2 regions of the Terrabacter terrae genome follow, and region 2 is predicted to be linked to the other one. Evidence: riboswitches for the same ligand, from Rfam matches in the RefSeq annotation. Region 2 holds a riboswitch; the other holds the start of a gene.
The links. Region 2 has a riboswitch for S-adenosylmethionine ahead of ABD194_RS15055 (aminotransferase class V-fold PLP-dependent enzyme). Riboswitches for the same ligand answer to the same signal wherever they lie in the genome.
Positions count from the first base shown of each region.

Region 1: another riboswitch for S-adenosylmethionine. It lies ahead of metX (homoserine O-acetyltransferase MetX); the one in region 2 lies ahead of ABD194_RS15055 (aminotransferase class V-fold PLP-dependent enzyme).

Region 1 is NZ_BAAANB010000003.1:71,129-78,960, forward strand. Features, by position in the region: gene ABD194_RS05720 (transglutaminase TgpA family protein) at 1-1,286, shown strand, start outside; gene ABD194_RS05725 (RNA polymerase sigma factor) at 1,640-3,280, opposite strand; gene ABD194_RS05730 (universal stress protein) at 3,676-4,074, opposite strand; gene metX (homoserine O-acetyltransferase MetX) at 4,258-5,508, opposite strand; SAM riboswitch class IV at 5,523-5,636, opposite strand; gene ABD194_RS05740 (DUF4192 domain-containing protein) at 5,778-7,388, opposite strand; gene ABD194_RS05745 (YkvA family protein) at 7,569-7,832, opposite strand, start outside.
Region 2 is NZ_BAAANB010000021.1:1,061,700-1,069,531, reverse strand. Features, by position in the region: gene ABD194_RS15070 (ion channel) at 1-176, opposite strand, end outside; gene ABD194_RS15065 (FtsK/SpoIIIE family DNA translocase) at 246-3,197, opposite strand; gene ABD194_RS15060 (hypothetical protein) at 3,261-3,467, shown strand; SAM riboswitch class IV at 3,622-3,747, shown strand; gene ABD194_RS15055 (aminotransferase class V-fold PLP-dependent enzyme) at 3,785-5,302, shown strand; gene ABD194_RS15050 (endonuclease/exonuclease/phosphatase family protein) at 5,396-6,412, opposite strand; gene ABD194_RS15045 (ribonuclease J) at 6,417-7,832, opposite strand, start outside.

The DNA.
Region 1 (7,832 bases), on a different contig from region 2:
CCATGGAAGGCACACCGTGGGCCATCGACCCCGTGACCCGCGACGTCAGGGTCGGCCGGTCCGTCAGCAGCTACCGCATCACCTACGCCGACCTGGCGCCCACCCCGCCACAGCTGCGTGAGTCCGGCAAGCCCGACTCCCCAGCCATCACCGGTGACGACCTCGCCGTCCCGGACCGGTCGCGCGAGCTGATCCAGCGGTGGTCCGACGAGGTCACCCGCGGCAGCTCCAACCCGCTCGACAAGGCCATCGCGATCCAGAACCACCTGCGCGACACGAGCGTCTACACCTACTCGCTCGACCTCGGTGAGCCGCTGCGCGACAGCGAGGGGCGCCTGCTCGACCCGATCGAGAGCTTCTACCAGACCCGCCGCGGCTACTGCGTCCAGTTCGCCACCGCGATGATCATGATGGCCAGGGCCCAGGGCATCCCGGCCCGGATGGCGATCGGGTTCCTGCCGGGCCAGCTCTCCGGCGAGGAGTACATCGTCCGGGCGAGCGACGCGCACGCGTGGCCCGAGCTCTACTTCCAGGGCTACGGCTGGCTGCGCTTCGAGCCCACCCCCGGGGTGCGGTCGGGCAGCCCGCCGCCGTATGCCGTGCTCGGCTCCGACTCGGGCGCCACGCGTGGTGGCCGTGAGGTCACCGAGAGCCGCTCCGGCGGTGCCGTCACCGCGGCCCCGACCAAGGCGACGAAGCCCACCGTGGCACCCGTGACCCAGCAGCCGTCGTTCCTCGACTCCGTCGGCCAAGCCTTCAGCCTGCGCAACGTCGCAGTGTTCGTCGCGATCCTGATCGGGCTGCTCGCGGCCTTCTCGATGCCCATCACGGCCTGGCTGCTGAGGGTGCGACGGCGACGCGCCGCCGTGTCCCAGCAGGACCTCATCGAGGCGGAGTGGGCCGAGCTGACCTCGCACCTCGGCGACCTCGGCATCGCCGCTCCCCCGGGTGGGACTCTGCGGCAGGTGCGCGAGCGCTACGTCACCGATGCCCACCTCGACGACGATAACGCGAGCGCCATGCGTCGGGTCACCGCGACGCTGGAGAAGTCCCGGTACGACCGTCCCGAGCAAACATCGGCGCAGGAGGCAGTCCGGCTGCACGAGGACATCAGGGCGATCCGTCGACAGGTCGGTCGCACCCGGGCGTGGCAGGTCCGGGCGCGATCCTTCCTCTGGCCGCAGGCCGGCGTCTCCTACTGGCGCTCGTTCCCGGGCCGGATCTCCGCCCGCGTCCCGAGCAGCATCTCGAGGCGACTGCCGCGCCGGTCCACCCGCCGTCGGTGACCGTCGGGGGCGCGGACGGGCCTCCCACCGCCGCGCCGCAACCCGGCATACCCGTGAGCTCGGACTCGCTGCCCCTGTCGCAGTCGGGTTCCCTCGCCGACTGACCCCGCCCCGGGCGACCCGCGGCCGTGCCGTCAGGCGCTGGGCCGCGACTCGGCCGCCGACCCCTCGAGGAACCGAAGGAGCTCGCCGACGGTGTGGTGCCGGTGCAGCGGATGCCGCAGCGGGAGCTAGTCGTGGACCTGGTACTCGAACAGGCGATATGCCGCCGAGACCAGCAGAGGCGGGCATGAGAACGGCCCCTGACCATCGAAATCGCGGTCAGGGGCCGTCGAGCTCAGGGCCGCCGGAGCTCAGTCCAGGTAGTCGCGCAGGACCTGGCTGCGGCTCGGGTGGCGCAGCTTGCTCATCGTCTTGGACTCGATCTGGCGGATGCGCTCGCGCGTCACGCCGTAGACCTTGCCGATCTCGTCCAGGGTCTTCGGCTGTCCGTCGGTGAGACCGAAGCGCATCGACACCACGCCGGCCTCGCGCTCGGAGAGCGTGTCGAGCACCGAGTGCAACTGCTCCTGCAGGAGCGTGAAGCTCACGGCGTCGGCCGGGACGACAGCCTCGGAGTCCTCGATGAGGTCACCGAACTCGCTGTCGCCGTCCTCGCCGAGCGGCGTGTGCAGCGAGATCGGCTCGCGGCCGTACTTCTGGACCTCGACGACCTTCTCGGGGGTCATGTCGAGCTCCTTGGCGAGCTCCTCCGGGGTGGGCTCGCGCCCGAGGTCCTGCAGCATCTGGCGCTGAACGCGGGCCAGCTTGTTGATGACCTCGACCATGTGGACCGGGATCCGGATCGTGCGGGCCTGGTCGGCCATGGCGCGCGTGATTGCCTGGCGGATCCACCACGTCGCGTAGGTCGAGAACTTGTAGCCCTTGGTGTAGTCGAACTTCTCGACCGCACGGATCAGGCCGAGGTTGCCCTCCTGGATGAGGTCGAGGAAGAGCATCCCGCGCCCGGTGTAGCGCTTGGCGAGGCTGACGACGAGTCGGAGGTTGGCCTCGAGGAGGTGGTTCTTGGCCTTCTTGCCGTCCTGGGCGATCCACCAGAGCTCGCGCTTGAGCTTCATGTCGATCTTCTCGCCGGAGTTGAGCTTCTCCTCGGCGAACAGGCCGGCCTCGATCCGCTTGGCGAGCTCGACCTCCTGCTCGGCGTTGAGGAGGGCCACCTTGCCGATCTGCTTGAGGTAGTCCTTGACCGGGTCGGCCGTGGCGCCGGCCGTGACGACCTGTTGCGCCGGGGCGTCGTCCTCGTCGTCGTCGCGGATGACGAAGCCGGACTCCTCGGCCTCCTCGGGTTTGGCTGCCGCTGCGGCGGGCGCGGCCTCGTCGGTGTCGTCGGACTCCTCGGCGTCGTCGGCCACATCGGCGACGACCTCGACCTCCTCGAGCTCGGCGACCGGTGCGTCGTCGGGCTCGACGTCGGCGTCCTCGTCGACGTCGTCTGCAACGACGGTGTCGCCGGCGGCGTCCGTGCCGGCAGCCTTCTTCGCTGCCGTCTTCCTGGCCGTTGTCTTCTTCGCGGCAGGCTTGGCCGCCGCCTTGGCGACCCCCGCGTTGGTCGTGGCCTTCTTGGCGGTGCGGGCGGCGGGCTTGGTCGTGGCCGCGCCCTGCTCGTCGTCGCCGGACGCCGTGGGCGCCGCCTTCTTGGCGGCGGTCTTGGTGGTCGCAGCGGTCCGCGTGGCGGACTTCGTCGCCGCGGCCGTGCTGCTCCGTGCGGTGGCCACAGTGCCTCCCTTGGTCCCGGTTCGGGTCTTCTTCGTGCTGGAGTGCGGTGCGTCGACGACGATCTCGATGTCGTGGGCCTCGAGGGTGGTGAGGACCGGCTTCATCTGCTTCAGGTCGAGCCCAGCATCGACCTGCGCCCGCGCGATCTCCGTTCCGGTGATCGTCCCGTTGGTGCTGCCCTTGACCAGGAGCTGCATGATCGCCTCGTGCTGGAACACCTTAGGCAGGGTCTTGGGAGCTCCAGCGCTTGTTGCCTTGGGCACGGATGCAGTCGCCTTTCGTCGCAGGTCTCGTCGGGTGTGTGCGCCGCTTCCGGGCATGCATCATCACAACGAGCGAAGATGGGGGTTGGTGCCCGGAGGAGCGTGGCCTGTCGGAGTCGGTCCCTGTACGAGCTCTCGGTGCGCCTTGTGCGATCCGGTACCCAGACATTATAAAACGGCGCGAGCCATCGAGGCGAACCCAGACCGGATACCGGGTGCCGCACGCCGGTTTCTCCTGCGGCGAAAGGGAAGGCCCGGAAGGTCTGCGAGGGCCTCCGGACGCGCCGCCGCGCTCCCGGCCCTGACGAGCCCTGACGATCCGCCCTGTGCCTGCTCGACGCGCAGGGCCCTCAGTCGCCCTTGACGGCCAGGACGGGACAGCTCGCGTCGAGCAGGATGCGCTGCGCGTTGGAGCCGAGGATGAGCTTGCCCACCGGGCTGCGGCGGCGCAGGCCGATGACGATGAAGTCGGCCTTCTCCTCCTCGGCGACCGAGATGAGGTCCTCGGCCGGGTCGTTGCCCCGGACCAGCTGGCGGACCTCGTGCTCGAGACCCTTCTCCTGCAGGAGGGCCTGCACGCGGTTGAGCTCCATCTCGAACTGGCTGGCCTCCGCCGCGTCGAAGTCCTTTCCGCCTCGGTGCGAGCTGATCACGACGAGCTTTGCTCCCCGCAGGACGCACTCCTCGGCGGCTCGCTTGAGCGCCGCGCGACCTTCCTTGGTGGCGACATAACCAACGACGATGGCCACTTTCCCGGACCTTCCTTGGGACGGAATCAACCAGTGCTCGCACCGTACCCGATATCCCCACCTACGGCGCGGCACCCGGAGCCGTGGGGCGACCCGTCTTCGGCGCCCGGCGGTGGTGCTCGTCACACGTCGACCGTCGGGATGGTCCGTCGGTCCGACTGCGGCACCCCACCTCCCTGACCGTCAGTGCCGAGGACGCCCGAGGGCCTCGCGGACGATGCGTCCCACCTGGTCCTCCTCGATGAGGAAGCCGTCGTGGCCGAAGTCGGAGACGATGTGCTCGCGCTTCGACGCCGGCAGGGCCTCGTGGAGCTCGTCGGAGAGCCGAGGGGGGTAGAGCCGGTCCGTGTCGACCGAGACGACGGTGCAGTCGGCGGTGACGCGGGACAGCGCCGTACGTAGTCCCCCGCGGTCGCGGCCCACGTCGTGGGAGTTCATCGCCTCGGTGAGCACGACGTAGGAGTTGGCGTCGAAGCGGCGGGCCAGCTTTCCGGCGTGGTGGTCGAGGTAGGACTCGACCGCGAAGCGGCCCCGGTCGCCGGCGCGCAGGGGATCCTCGCCCAGCTGCGCCTCGCGGCCGAAGCGACGGCCCAGCTCGGCCTCGGTGCGGTAGGTGATGTGGGCGATGCGCCGAGCGAGTCCCAGACCGGTGTCGGGCCGGTCACCGCTGCCGTAGTAGTCGCCACCGGCGAAGTGGGGGTCGCTGCGGATGGCCAGCAGCTGGGACTGGCACCACGCGATCTGGTCGGCGGTGGCGTAGGCCGTGGAGGCCAGGACGATGCACCGATCGACGCTGTCCGGATGGGTGACCGCCCACTCGAGCGCGCGCATGCCCCCCATGGACCCGCCGACGACGGCGGCGACCCGGTCTATCCCGAGCCGGTCGAGCAGCAGCCGCTCGGCGGCCACCTGGTCGCGCACCGTGAGGTAGGGGAAGCGGCTCCCCCACGGGCGGCCATCGGGGCCGGGGCTGGAAGGACCCGTGCTGCCCTGACAGCCACCGAGGACGTTGGAGGCGACGACGAACCACTGCTCGGGGTCGACCGGGCACCCGGACCCGATGAGCGAGTTCCACCAGCCCGGGGATGCGTGTCCCGGACCGGCCTCGCCGACCACGTGGCTGTCGCCGGTCAGTGCGTGCTCCACGAGGATGACGTTGTCCCGTGCCTCGTTGAGCCGGCCCCACGTCTCGTAGGCGATGCGGACCCCCGGGAGGACGCCGCCCCGCTCCAGCTCCAGGTCTCCGACGTCGGCGAACTGGCGACAGCCGAGGGGGTCCCCGTCGGCCCAGACCGCGTCGGGACGGCTCGTGACCCGGTGGCCGGGCTCGGCAGACCTCGAGGGACGCGACGTCTCGCCGAGGAGCTTCGTGCCGCCGTGGGGAGCGGGACGCACGGACCGTCGCGTGCTCTGCGTCCGGTGGGTGACGGTCATCGGAGTACTCCTCGTGTTCGCGCTTGCTCACACCGGGACGGGTGTGGCCGGGTCCTCACCCGGGGCACCCCACCGCGAAGGAGGGTTGCCGACCAGCGAGCCGGGGCTTGTAGCTGGTACTCATGACCTCGGACAACCATACGCGAGGCCGTGCCGGGCTCGGATGTGGCAGTCCACGTCATGGACGCCGTGGTGAAGCGCGGTGCAGGGCCCTCGGGCCGGGTGGTGCCGGACCGTGGGGCCGCGTGGGGCCGGGCCGGCAGCCGACGTCAGGCGCACCGGGGTGGTCGGATGCCGTGGTCCAGGGACTGGCGAACGAGCCTGCAGAGCCGGTGCCGCGGTTCGAGCTCGAGTGCCCGGTCGACCGCGACGCCGGACCGCGCCCCGTCACCGCACCACCAGGCGACAGATGCCACCACCGACAGCAGGGGCGCCGCGTGTGCTGCCGGCGTCAGCCGACACACCTGCTCCAAGCGGCTCAGCAGCATCCGAGGCACGAGGGCCTCGTCCCAGCCGTCGAGCCCGCCCAGCTCGTCGTCCTCCTTCGAGTCGTCCGCCTCCTGCCCGTCCTGGAGGTCCTCGATCTCCTCGAGCTCGTCCGACTGGTCGAACCCGTCCGCCTCGTCGATCTCGTCGATCTCGTCGATCTCGTCGATCTCGTCCATCTCGTCGAAGGCGGCGAGCGCCTCCAGAGCGCTCAGCGCCTCCAGCTTCGCCACGCCCTCGTCCCACCCCTCCGGCGATCGCTCGTCGGACGTGTCGGACCAGTCGCCGGGAGCCTCCGCGGACCAGACCTCGGGCCCCTCGCCCCGGGATCCGGACGACTCGAGCGCCAGCAGGTCCTGCAGGGCTCGAACCATCTCGGCGTCCGGGTCAGGCGCCATCGAGCCACCGGTGCCCTGCGCGGCAGGGCGCTCCCGGCCCTCGAGGCCGCGGCTGCTCCGACCGTAGAGCCGAGACGGGTGCGCGCCGTCGCCGGCAGGCGAGACCCGCAGCGACGGTCCGAGCATCTCCCGCAACAGGACCACGAACTCGTCGGGGAAGCCGTCGAGCGGCACAGCGCCGGGACAGAGCCAACCGATCAGCGCGTCTCGGAACTGCAGGTCGCGCAACGGCCCGACGAGCGAGGGCAGGCAGCCCGGGAGCGCCTCGTCCTCGATGGCGCCGTGCAGCACGCCGGCCCACGCGGAGAGCGAGTCGGTGATCATGAGCTGACGTTCGGCCGGATCCCCTCCATCGACCACCGTGAGGCCGGACTCGTCGCCGCGCGCAGGTGGGCGGGTGCCCTGCCCGCCTCGGCTCAGGGGGGCGCCGGAGACGGTCGCTCCGGTAGCGGCATATCGCTGTTGCCAGTCGTCGACGGCTGCGAGGGCCACATCGTGGTCGGGTCTCGTGGGTGCGAGCGGTTCCACGAGCCGGGTCAGGTCGTCCCGGTCGGACAGGACCGCGTGTCCCAGCGCCACGTAGGCCGCGACCGCCGGCACGTCGGCCTGCTCGGGCAGGAGCCATCCTTCGTCAGGACAGCAGTCGCAACCCACGGAACGCCAGCGGCCGCCACGGACGAGGAGACGCTCCCGCACGACGACGCGGTCCCACTCGACCGCATCCGTCAGCGCCTCGAGCAGCGGCAGGGACTCGTCCGGGACGTCCTCGAACGCCACGAGGGCGACCGACGAGGGCTTGGCGCGCAGCAACGTCGGTGCGGTCTGGACCGCGGCCTCCACCGCGAGCTCGGCGCCGACGATGTCGAGCCGGGCCACGAGACCGAGGCGCTTGCCGTGGAAGCAGACGACCACGACGCTCCGCACCGGCTGGAACCCGAGGTGGAAGGGGATGATGGTCAGCAGCTCGGCCGGCCCGGACAGTGAGATCTTCGGCATGGGTCGAGCCTTGCGGTGGGGGCGGGCCTTCGACAGACGCTCGAGCGCCCTGTGGACGGAGCGTCGTGGCGCCCGGGGGATGTGGACCGACCGAGACACGCGTGCGGGGCGGTCCCTCGGAAGCCCTCTCACCGATCGTCGCGGGCAGGGCCCCACCCGTCGCGACGTCGCCCTCGCCCCTCAGCGCTCCAGACGCTTGCGCACCGACTCGAGGACGTAGTCGGTCGCGGCCTGTCGCACACCCTCGGGCAACCGCCCACGGCCACCGTGGCCGGCCGCCGCTCCCGTGACGTCGCGGTCGGGCCGCGGTGCCCCGTCGGGGCGAACTCCTGCGACAGCGATCTCCGGCCCCTTCGCCGAGCCGGCCGATGCCGAGCCGGCCGATGCGGAGCCGACCGATGCGGAGCCGACCGATGCCGAGCCGACCGATGCGGAGCCGGCCGG
Region 2 (7,832 bases):
GTCTCGCGGACGTCGCCGGCGCGCGTCTCGATGAACGGGTAGGCCACGAGCGCCGTCAGCTGGGCGAAGAGCAGCAGCGCGCACGGCAGCTCGGCGACCTTGCGCCGGAGGCGGTCGAGTCGCGACGGCGCCGTACCACGGGGCGATGACGGCCAGAGCTCCAGCGACGCACTCACGTCTCGGAGCCTAGTGCGACGGCGGGGCGCCGGGCGCCACCCGCCCTCGCCCGTGTGCATTGCGCCGGGTCAGTAGCGCTCGCGCCCGCCGCGGTCGGTGAGGTTCCAGGCGTCCTCGGACTCCTCGTCGTCCTCGTCGACCGTGGGAGTCATGTCGCCGGGCGTCCACCGTGCCGTGGGCATCGCGGCCGTGGCCTCGCTGTCGTCGTCGAACCGGTGCTCGCCGCGCTCGGCGACGAGCGCGGCCGTGCGCTGCGGGGCCGTGTCCTGACCCGACTCCCGCGGCACGTCGGGCTCGTCGGTGTAGCCGGCCGCCACCTCGGGCGGCTCGATGTCGACGGGCGGGGCGGCGTACGGCTGGGCGGGCTCGGCGACCTCGGGGAGGTCGTCGGACGGCTCGTTGGGGTGCGGCACGTCCTCACCGCGCAGCAGGGCCAGCGTCTGCTCGAGGTCGTCGGGGCGCACGAGGACGTCACGCGCCTTGGAGCCCTCGCTCGGGCCCACGACGCCGCGCGACTCGAGCAGGTCCATGAGGCGGCCGGCCTTGGCGAACCCGACGCGCAGCTTGCGCTGGAGCATCGACGTCGAGCCGAACTGCGTCGTGACGACGAGCTCGGTCGCCTGCAGCAGCACGTCGAGGTCGTCGCCGATGTCGTCGTCGATTTGCTTCTTGGGAGCGGCGACGGTGACGTTCTCGACGTAGTTGGGCTTGAGCTGGGTCGTGACGAACTTGACGACCTCGTGGATCTCGGACTCGTTGACCCACGCGCCCTGCACACGCATCGGCTTGCTGGCACCCATCGGGAGGAAGAGTGCGTCACCCTGGCCGATGAGCTTCTCGGCGCCGGGCTGGTCGAGCACGACGCGGCTGTCGGCGAGCGAGGAGGTCGCGAACGCCATGCGCGACGGCACGTTTGCCTTGATGAGGCCGGTGACGACGTCGACCGACGGGCGCTGCGTGGCGAGAACCAGGTGGATGCCTGCCGCGCGAGCGAGCTGGGTGATGCGCACGACCGACTCCTCGACGTCGCGCGGGGCGACCATCATGAGGTCGGCGAGCTCGTCGACGACGACGAGCAGGTACGGGTAGGTCGTCAGCTGCCGCTCCGAGCCGGGCAGCGGCTTGACCTTGCCGGCGCGGACCGCCTTGTTGAAGTCGTCGACGTGCTTGAAGCCGAACGCCGCGAGGTCGTCGTAGCGCTGGTCCATCTCCTTGACGACCCAGGCGAGCGCCTCCGCGGCCTTCTTCGGGTTCGTGATGATCGGCGTGATCAGGTGCGGGATGCCTTCGTATGCCGTCAGCTCGACCCGCTTCGGGTCCACGAGGATGAGGCGCACCTCCTCAGGCGTGGCGCGCATGAGGATCGAGGTGATCATCGAGTTGACGAAGCTCGACTTTCCGGAGCCGGTGGCGCCGGCGACGAGCAGGTGCGGCATCTTCGCGAGGTTCGCGATGACGTAGGCGCCCTCGACGTCCTTGCCGACACCCATGACCATCGGGTGCTCGTTGCTGCGCGCGGTGTGGCTGCGCAGCACGTCGCCGAGCGCGACGTTCTCGCGGTCGAGGTTCGGGATCTCGATGCCGATGGCGGACTTGCCCGGGATGGGGCTGAGGATGCGCACGTCGGCCGAGGCGACGGCATACGCGATGTTCTTCGACAGCGCGGTGACGCGCTCGACCTTGGTGCCCGAGCCGAGCTCCACCTCGTAGCGGGTGACCGTCGGGCCGCGGGTGAACCCGGTGACGGCGGCGTCGATGTCGAACTGGTCGAAGACGTTCGTCAGCGACTCGACGACGCGGTCGTTGGTCTCGCTACGCGTCTTGTGGGGCGCCCCGGGCGTGAGCATCGCCTGGTCGGGCAGGCGGTAGGTGATGTCGCCGCCGAGGCTGAGCTGCTCGACACGGGCAGGCAGCTCGGACATGGGCGGCGGGATGAGCTCGGCCTTGGGGCCGACCCTGCTCGTGTCGGGCGCGCCGAGCGTCTTCGGGTCGGTGGCGTCGATGACCTTCTCGCCCTTGCCACCGGGGCGCGGGACGACCAGCCCGGGAGGCGTCGGGCGCTTCTCGCCGGGGCGGGGGCCGGCCCCCTCGTCCTCGAGGGCCTTCTGAGCGGCCTGGCGGAAGGCCTCGTCGCCGTCGCGGTCGGCGAGGTCGACCGGCTTGCGGCGGGCGCGCTTGACCGCGGCGGCCGGCGCGTCGTCCGGCTCTGAGTGGTCGTGGCCCTGGTCGTCGACGTGACCGTCGTGGATCACCAGCGCGCGCAGCTGGCGCAGGCGGGTGGGGATCATCGCGACCGGCGTGGCCGTGACGACGAGCAGCCCGAAGATCCCGAGCAGGATGAGCAGCACGAGCGCGCCGACCGGGGAGACGGCCGCGGCGAGGGGGCTCGAGGCGAGGAAGCCGAGGATGCCACCGGCCGCACGCATGCCATTGGCTCCGTCGGGCGGGTTGGGGATGCCGTCGGCGAGGTGGGACAGGCCGCAGGCCGAGAAGGTCAGCGCGATGGTGCCGACGACGATGCGGTTGGTCGCCGCGTCGTCCTGGGGGGCACGGAGCATCCGCAGGCCGAGGGCGAGCAGGACGAGCGGGACGGCGTAGGAGACGCGTCCGAAGGTGCCGGCGAAGACGGCGTGCACGACGTCGCCGAACGTGCCGGCAACGCCCCACCACTCGCGGGCCGCGACGATGACGGCCAGCGCGATGAGGGCGAAGCCGATGCCGTCGCGGCGGTGCTCGGGCTCGAGGTCGGCGGCGCTGTGGCCGACGCGACGCACCGCTCCCCCGGCCAGGTGCGAGACGCCCATCCACGTGTTGCGCATCGCGCCGAGCGGGAAGGGCAGGCCGCCGCCGCGGGTCTTGGACGCCCCTTTGGCGGCGGGCTTGCGCGCCGCGGGCTTGCGCTGGGCGGGGCGGGCAGAGCGAGCTGCGGGCGGGCGCGACGAGGCACCCCCGGACGACCCCTTGGCGCGGGTGGCCGCGGCGGTGGTCGATCGCTGGGTGGTGGAGGGACGTGACGCCATGCTGGCACGGTACGTCAACGCACCGCTGAACTCACGCGTCACACGCGCACCTCAGGTGGCGGAGTGCCACACAGCGAACAACGAGCCCTATGCGGCCCCGTTCCCGCCCTGCTCGTCGCGCTGCCCCTCGCCGCCCTGTTGGGCGCCGTCATCGGCGTGGCCTGGGTCGTCGGCTACACCCTCCTCGGCCTCACCGTCGAGGACCGGGTCGTACGTGGTCGCCGGGCCGGCGATGTGGGCACCCGTCTCGCCGCGCGTGGCGGACGATGAACGACCGACCCGGGCTCTGGATCGTCGCACAGCTGCGGGACGCCAGGCGGCGCGGCCGCCGCGGCTGAACCTCCTCGGGCGCCGCGTCTCGGATGGCGACACGCCTGGACCACAGGTGGACACCAGCCGAAGGACGCGCCTATCGTCCTGCGCAGGTCATGAGTGCCAGTGACAAGCCCCGGCTCGCTGGCCAGCAACCCTCCTCCGCGGTGGGGTGCTCCGGGTGACGACCAGGCCACCCTCGGTCCGAACGCGTGATCGAGGTCGGCAAGCGCGGACCTGCACCAGGTGGGTCCCACGACCCCAGGAGCACGCAGATGTCGGTCCTTCCCTCAACCCACCCCTCGACCCACTCGGCCCGCCAGGCGACCTACCCTGCGGCCTCCCCCTGTGGTGGGAGCTCGGCGGCGCCGGCAGTGCGCACCCGCGCCCTGCACGCCGTTCCCGAGTCGGTCGCCGAGTCAGTCTCCGAGTCAGTCTCGAAGTCGGCCTCGGAGTCGGTCTCCGAGTCAGTCGCTCGGGCAGTCACCGGGGCACAGACGCTGCCCACGGTCGTGGGCGCGGGACTGCGCGTGCCGACGCTGCGGGGCGAGACGGCATACGCCAACCTCGACCATGCGGCGTCGACGCCCGCCCTCGAGACGGTCAAGGCCGCCGTCGACCGGGCGCTGGAGACCTACTCCTCCGTTCACCGTGGCGCCGGCTTCGCCTCGCGCCTGACGAGCGCGTGGTACGAGCAGGCGCGCACCGAGGTGGCCGACTTCGTCGGCGCCCGGGAGGGCGACTCGGTGGTCTTCACCCGCACGACCACGGACTCGTGGGCCCTGCTCAGCAAAGCCCTGCCCAGCCGCACGACCGTCTTCGTCTTCGGCAGCGAGCACCACTCGACGCTGCTGCCGTGGGGTCGGTTCCGCACGGTGCGCCTGCCGGTCCCGCAGACCCTCGACGACGCGTACGCGCTCCTGGACGAGGCGCTGTCCGCGCACCAGTCACGGCACCGCCTGGTCGTCATCGCCGCGGCCTCCAACGTGACGGGCGAGGTGTGGCCGGTCCGTCGCTTCGCGCGACTCGCGCACGAGCACGGCGCCCGGATCGCCGTCGACGCGGCGCAGCTCTCGGCCCACCGCAGGATCGACCTCGCCGCGTGGGACGCCGACTACGTCGCCTTCTCCGGGCACAAGACCTATGCGCCGTACGGGGCCGGCGTGCTCGCCGGCCGCTCCGACTGGCTCGACGCCGGCACGCCCTACCTCTTCGGGGGCGGCGCGACGCGGGCGGTCACCGAGGAGGGCACCGCCTGGGCGACCGGCCCGGCCCGCCACGAGGGCGGCAGCCCGAACGTCATCGGCGCCATCGCGCTGGCCGCGGCCTGCGCGACCCTCCGCCGCCACGCGGACGTCATCGAGGCGCACGAGACCCGGCTCCTCGAGAGCCTGCGGTCCGGCCTCGCCGACGTGCCGGGCGTCGAGGTGCTCTCGATCTTCGGCGACGACAGCGACCGCGTCGGCGTCGTCGCGTTCACGGTCGACGGCTGGGACTCGGCACTGGTGTCGCAGGTCCTGTCCGTCGAGCACGGCATCGGGGTGCGCGACGGCAAGTTCTGTGCGCACCTGCTCGTCGACGAGCTGCTCGAGGACCCGTGGGGTGAGCGTCCGGTGACCGCCGTGCGGGCGAGCATCGGCCTGGGCAGCACCCCGGAGGGCGTCGACCGTCTCATCACCGCCGTCGCGGGTCTCGTCGACCACGGGACCGCGGCGACGTGGTCTCGCACCGAGGCCGGCTGGCTCGTCGAGGGCGCCGACCCGCGGGACGTCGAGGTCGAACGACCCTGGTGAGCGGGCGCCGCCGCGCCGAGCGGTCAGCGCCGAGCGGTCAGCGCCGGGCGGTCAGCGCCGGGCGGTCAGCGCCGGGCGGTCAGCGCCGGGCGGTCAGCGTCGGGGCAGGGCGTAGGTCGCCCACACCGCGGCGTGATCGGCGTGGTTGTAGGCCACCTGACCGGCATCCACCACGGTGAGCCCCCCGCTCAACAGGTGGTCGAGCTGGACGTAGGCCGGCAGCCGCCGGCCGGCGAACGGCCAGGTGCGCACCCATCCCTGGCCGTCGGCGCGCTGCGCGTCGACGAGGCCGTCGGCGAGGTCGCGGAAGCCGGGGTGGCCGAAGTCGGCGTTGAAGTCGCCCGCGACGACGACGGGCTCGTCGCGGGCGGTGGCCCGCACCCATGTCTGCAGCGCCCGCAACCCCGCACGCCACTCGTCGGTGTCGCCCTGCACGGGCGCGAGCGGGTGCACGGCCTTGAGGCGCACCGTGCCGCGGCGCGTCGTGACGTCGAGCTCCGGCTGGACGCTCGTGGTGTGCTCGCGGCCGGGGTCAGCGCCCGCGTCGCGCACCGAGACCGGGTAGCGCGAGAGCACCATCGTCCCGGTGGACGTGCCGGCCCGGGCCACGCCCTCACGCCCGGTGAAGTAGTCGCTCGCCCCCGCCTCGTCCAGCCGGCGCAGCATCGCGGGCGTCGCCTCGGTGAGGACGAGCACGTCCACCGAGTGGTAGCGCACGGCGTCCATCAGCTGCTCGGCGTTGGCCGAGCCGATCCAGACGTTGGCCGCCATGACCGTCAGGTCGCGGTCCGCCTTGGGCGAGGTCGTCTCCCGGAAGGCCGGCGCGGCCACCGTGGCCGCGACCGCGAGAGCCGCGACCACGGGGAGCAGCATCCACCACCGGCGCAGCAGCAGCGTGGCGACCGTCAGCAGTCCCAGCCCCACGACGACGAAGGGCCCAGTCGTCTGGAGCACGACGACGGGGTATGCCGTCGAGTCGACCCAGCGCAGGGCACCGACCGCGACCAGCACGAGCAGGATCAGCCCGATGGCGATGTCGAGCCAGCGGCGCAGGGCACGGCCCCGGTCGACCGATCGGAGCGCCCCTGCACCGTCAGCCTCCTCCGTCACCACCTCAGGCCTGCAGCACGACCGGGATGATCATCGGCCGGCGACGGATCTTGCCGCCGACCCACGAGCCGACGGCCCGCCGGATGACTTGCTGGAGCTGCTGGTCGTCGCGCACGCCGTTGGCCACGGCCTCCTCGACGGCTCGCTCCACCTTGGGGATGACCTGCTGGAAGATCTCTTCGTTCTCGACGAAGCCGCGCGCGGTGATCTCGGGGCCGCTCGCGATCTTGCCGGTGGCGGCGTCGAGCACGACGACGCAGGTGATGAAGCCCTCGTCGCGCAGGATGCGACGGTCCTTGAGCAGGGCCTCGTCGGCGCCACCCACGCTGCTGCCGTCGACGTAGACGTAGCCGCAGTCGACGACTCCGGCGACCGAGGCCTGGCCGTCGACGAGGTCGACGACGACGCCGTCCTCGGCGAGCACCACGTTGCGCTCGGGGACGCCGGAGGCGACGGCGAGCTGGGCGTTCGCATACATGTGCCGCCACTCGCCGTGCACCGGCAGCACGTTGCGGGGCTTGACGATGTTGTAGCAGTAGAGCAGCTCGCCGGCGCTCGCGTGACCCGAGACGTGCACCTTGGCGTTGCCCTTGTGCACCACGTTGGCGCCGAGGCGCATCAGGCCGTTGATGATGCGGTAGACGGCGTTCTCGTTGCCCGGGATGAGGCTGCTGGCGAGCAGCACGGTGTCGCCGGGGCCGACGTCGATGCGGTGGTCGCGGTTGGCCATCCGCGACAGGGCCGCCATCGGCTCACCCTGGGAGCCGGTGCAGATCAGTACGACCTCGTCGTCGGGCAGGTGGTCGAGCTTCTTGAGGTCGACGAGGATGCCGTCGGGCACCTTGAGGTAGCCGAGCTCGGCGGCGATGCCCATGTTGCGGATCATCGACCGACCCACCATCGCGACCTTGCGGCCGGCCTTCTCGGCCGCGTGGAGCACCTGCTGGACGCGGTGCACGTGGCTGCTGAAGCAGGCGACGATGATGCGGCGCTCGGCGTGGCGAAACACCTTGTCGATGGCCGGCGCGATCTCGAGCTCGGGCGTGGTGAACCCGGGCACGTCGGCGTTGGTCGAGTCGGTGAGGAAGAGGTCGACGCCCTCCTCACCGAGGCGGGCGAAGGCGCGCAGGTCGGTGAGGCGGCCGTCGAGGGGCAGCTGGTCCATCTTGAAGTCGCCGGTGTGCAGCAGCGTGCCGGCCTCGGTGCGCACGAAGACCGCGAGCGCGTCGGGGATCGAGTGGTTGACGGCCACGAACTCGAGGTCGAAGACGCCGAGCCGCTCGCGCTGCCCCTCCCTGACCGCCATCGAGTACGGGCGGATGCGGTGCTCCTTGAGCTTGGCCTCGACGAGCGCCAGCGTGAGGGCGGAGCCGATGATCGGGATGTCGCCCTTGAGCTTCAGCAGGTACGGGACGGCCCC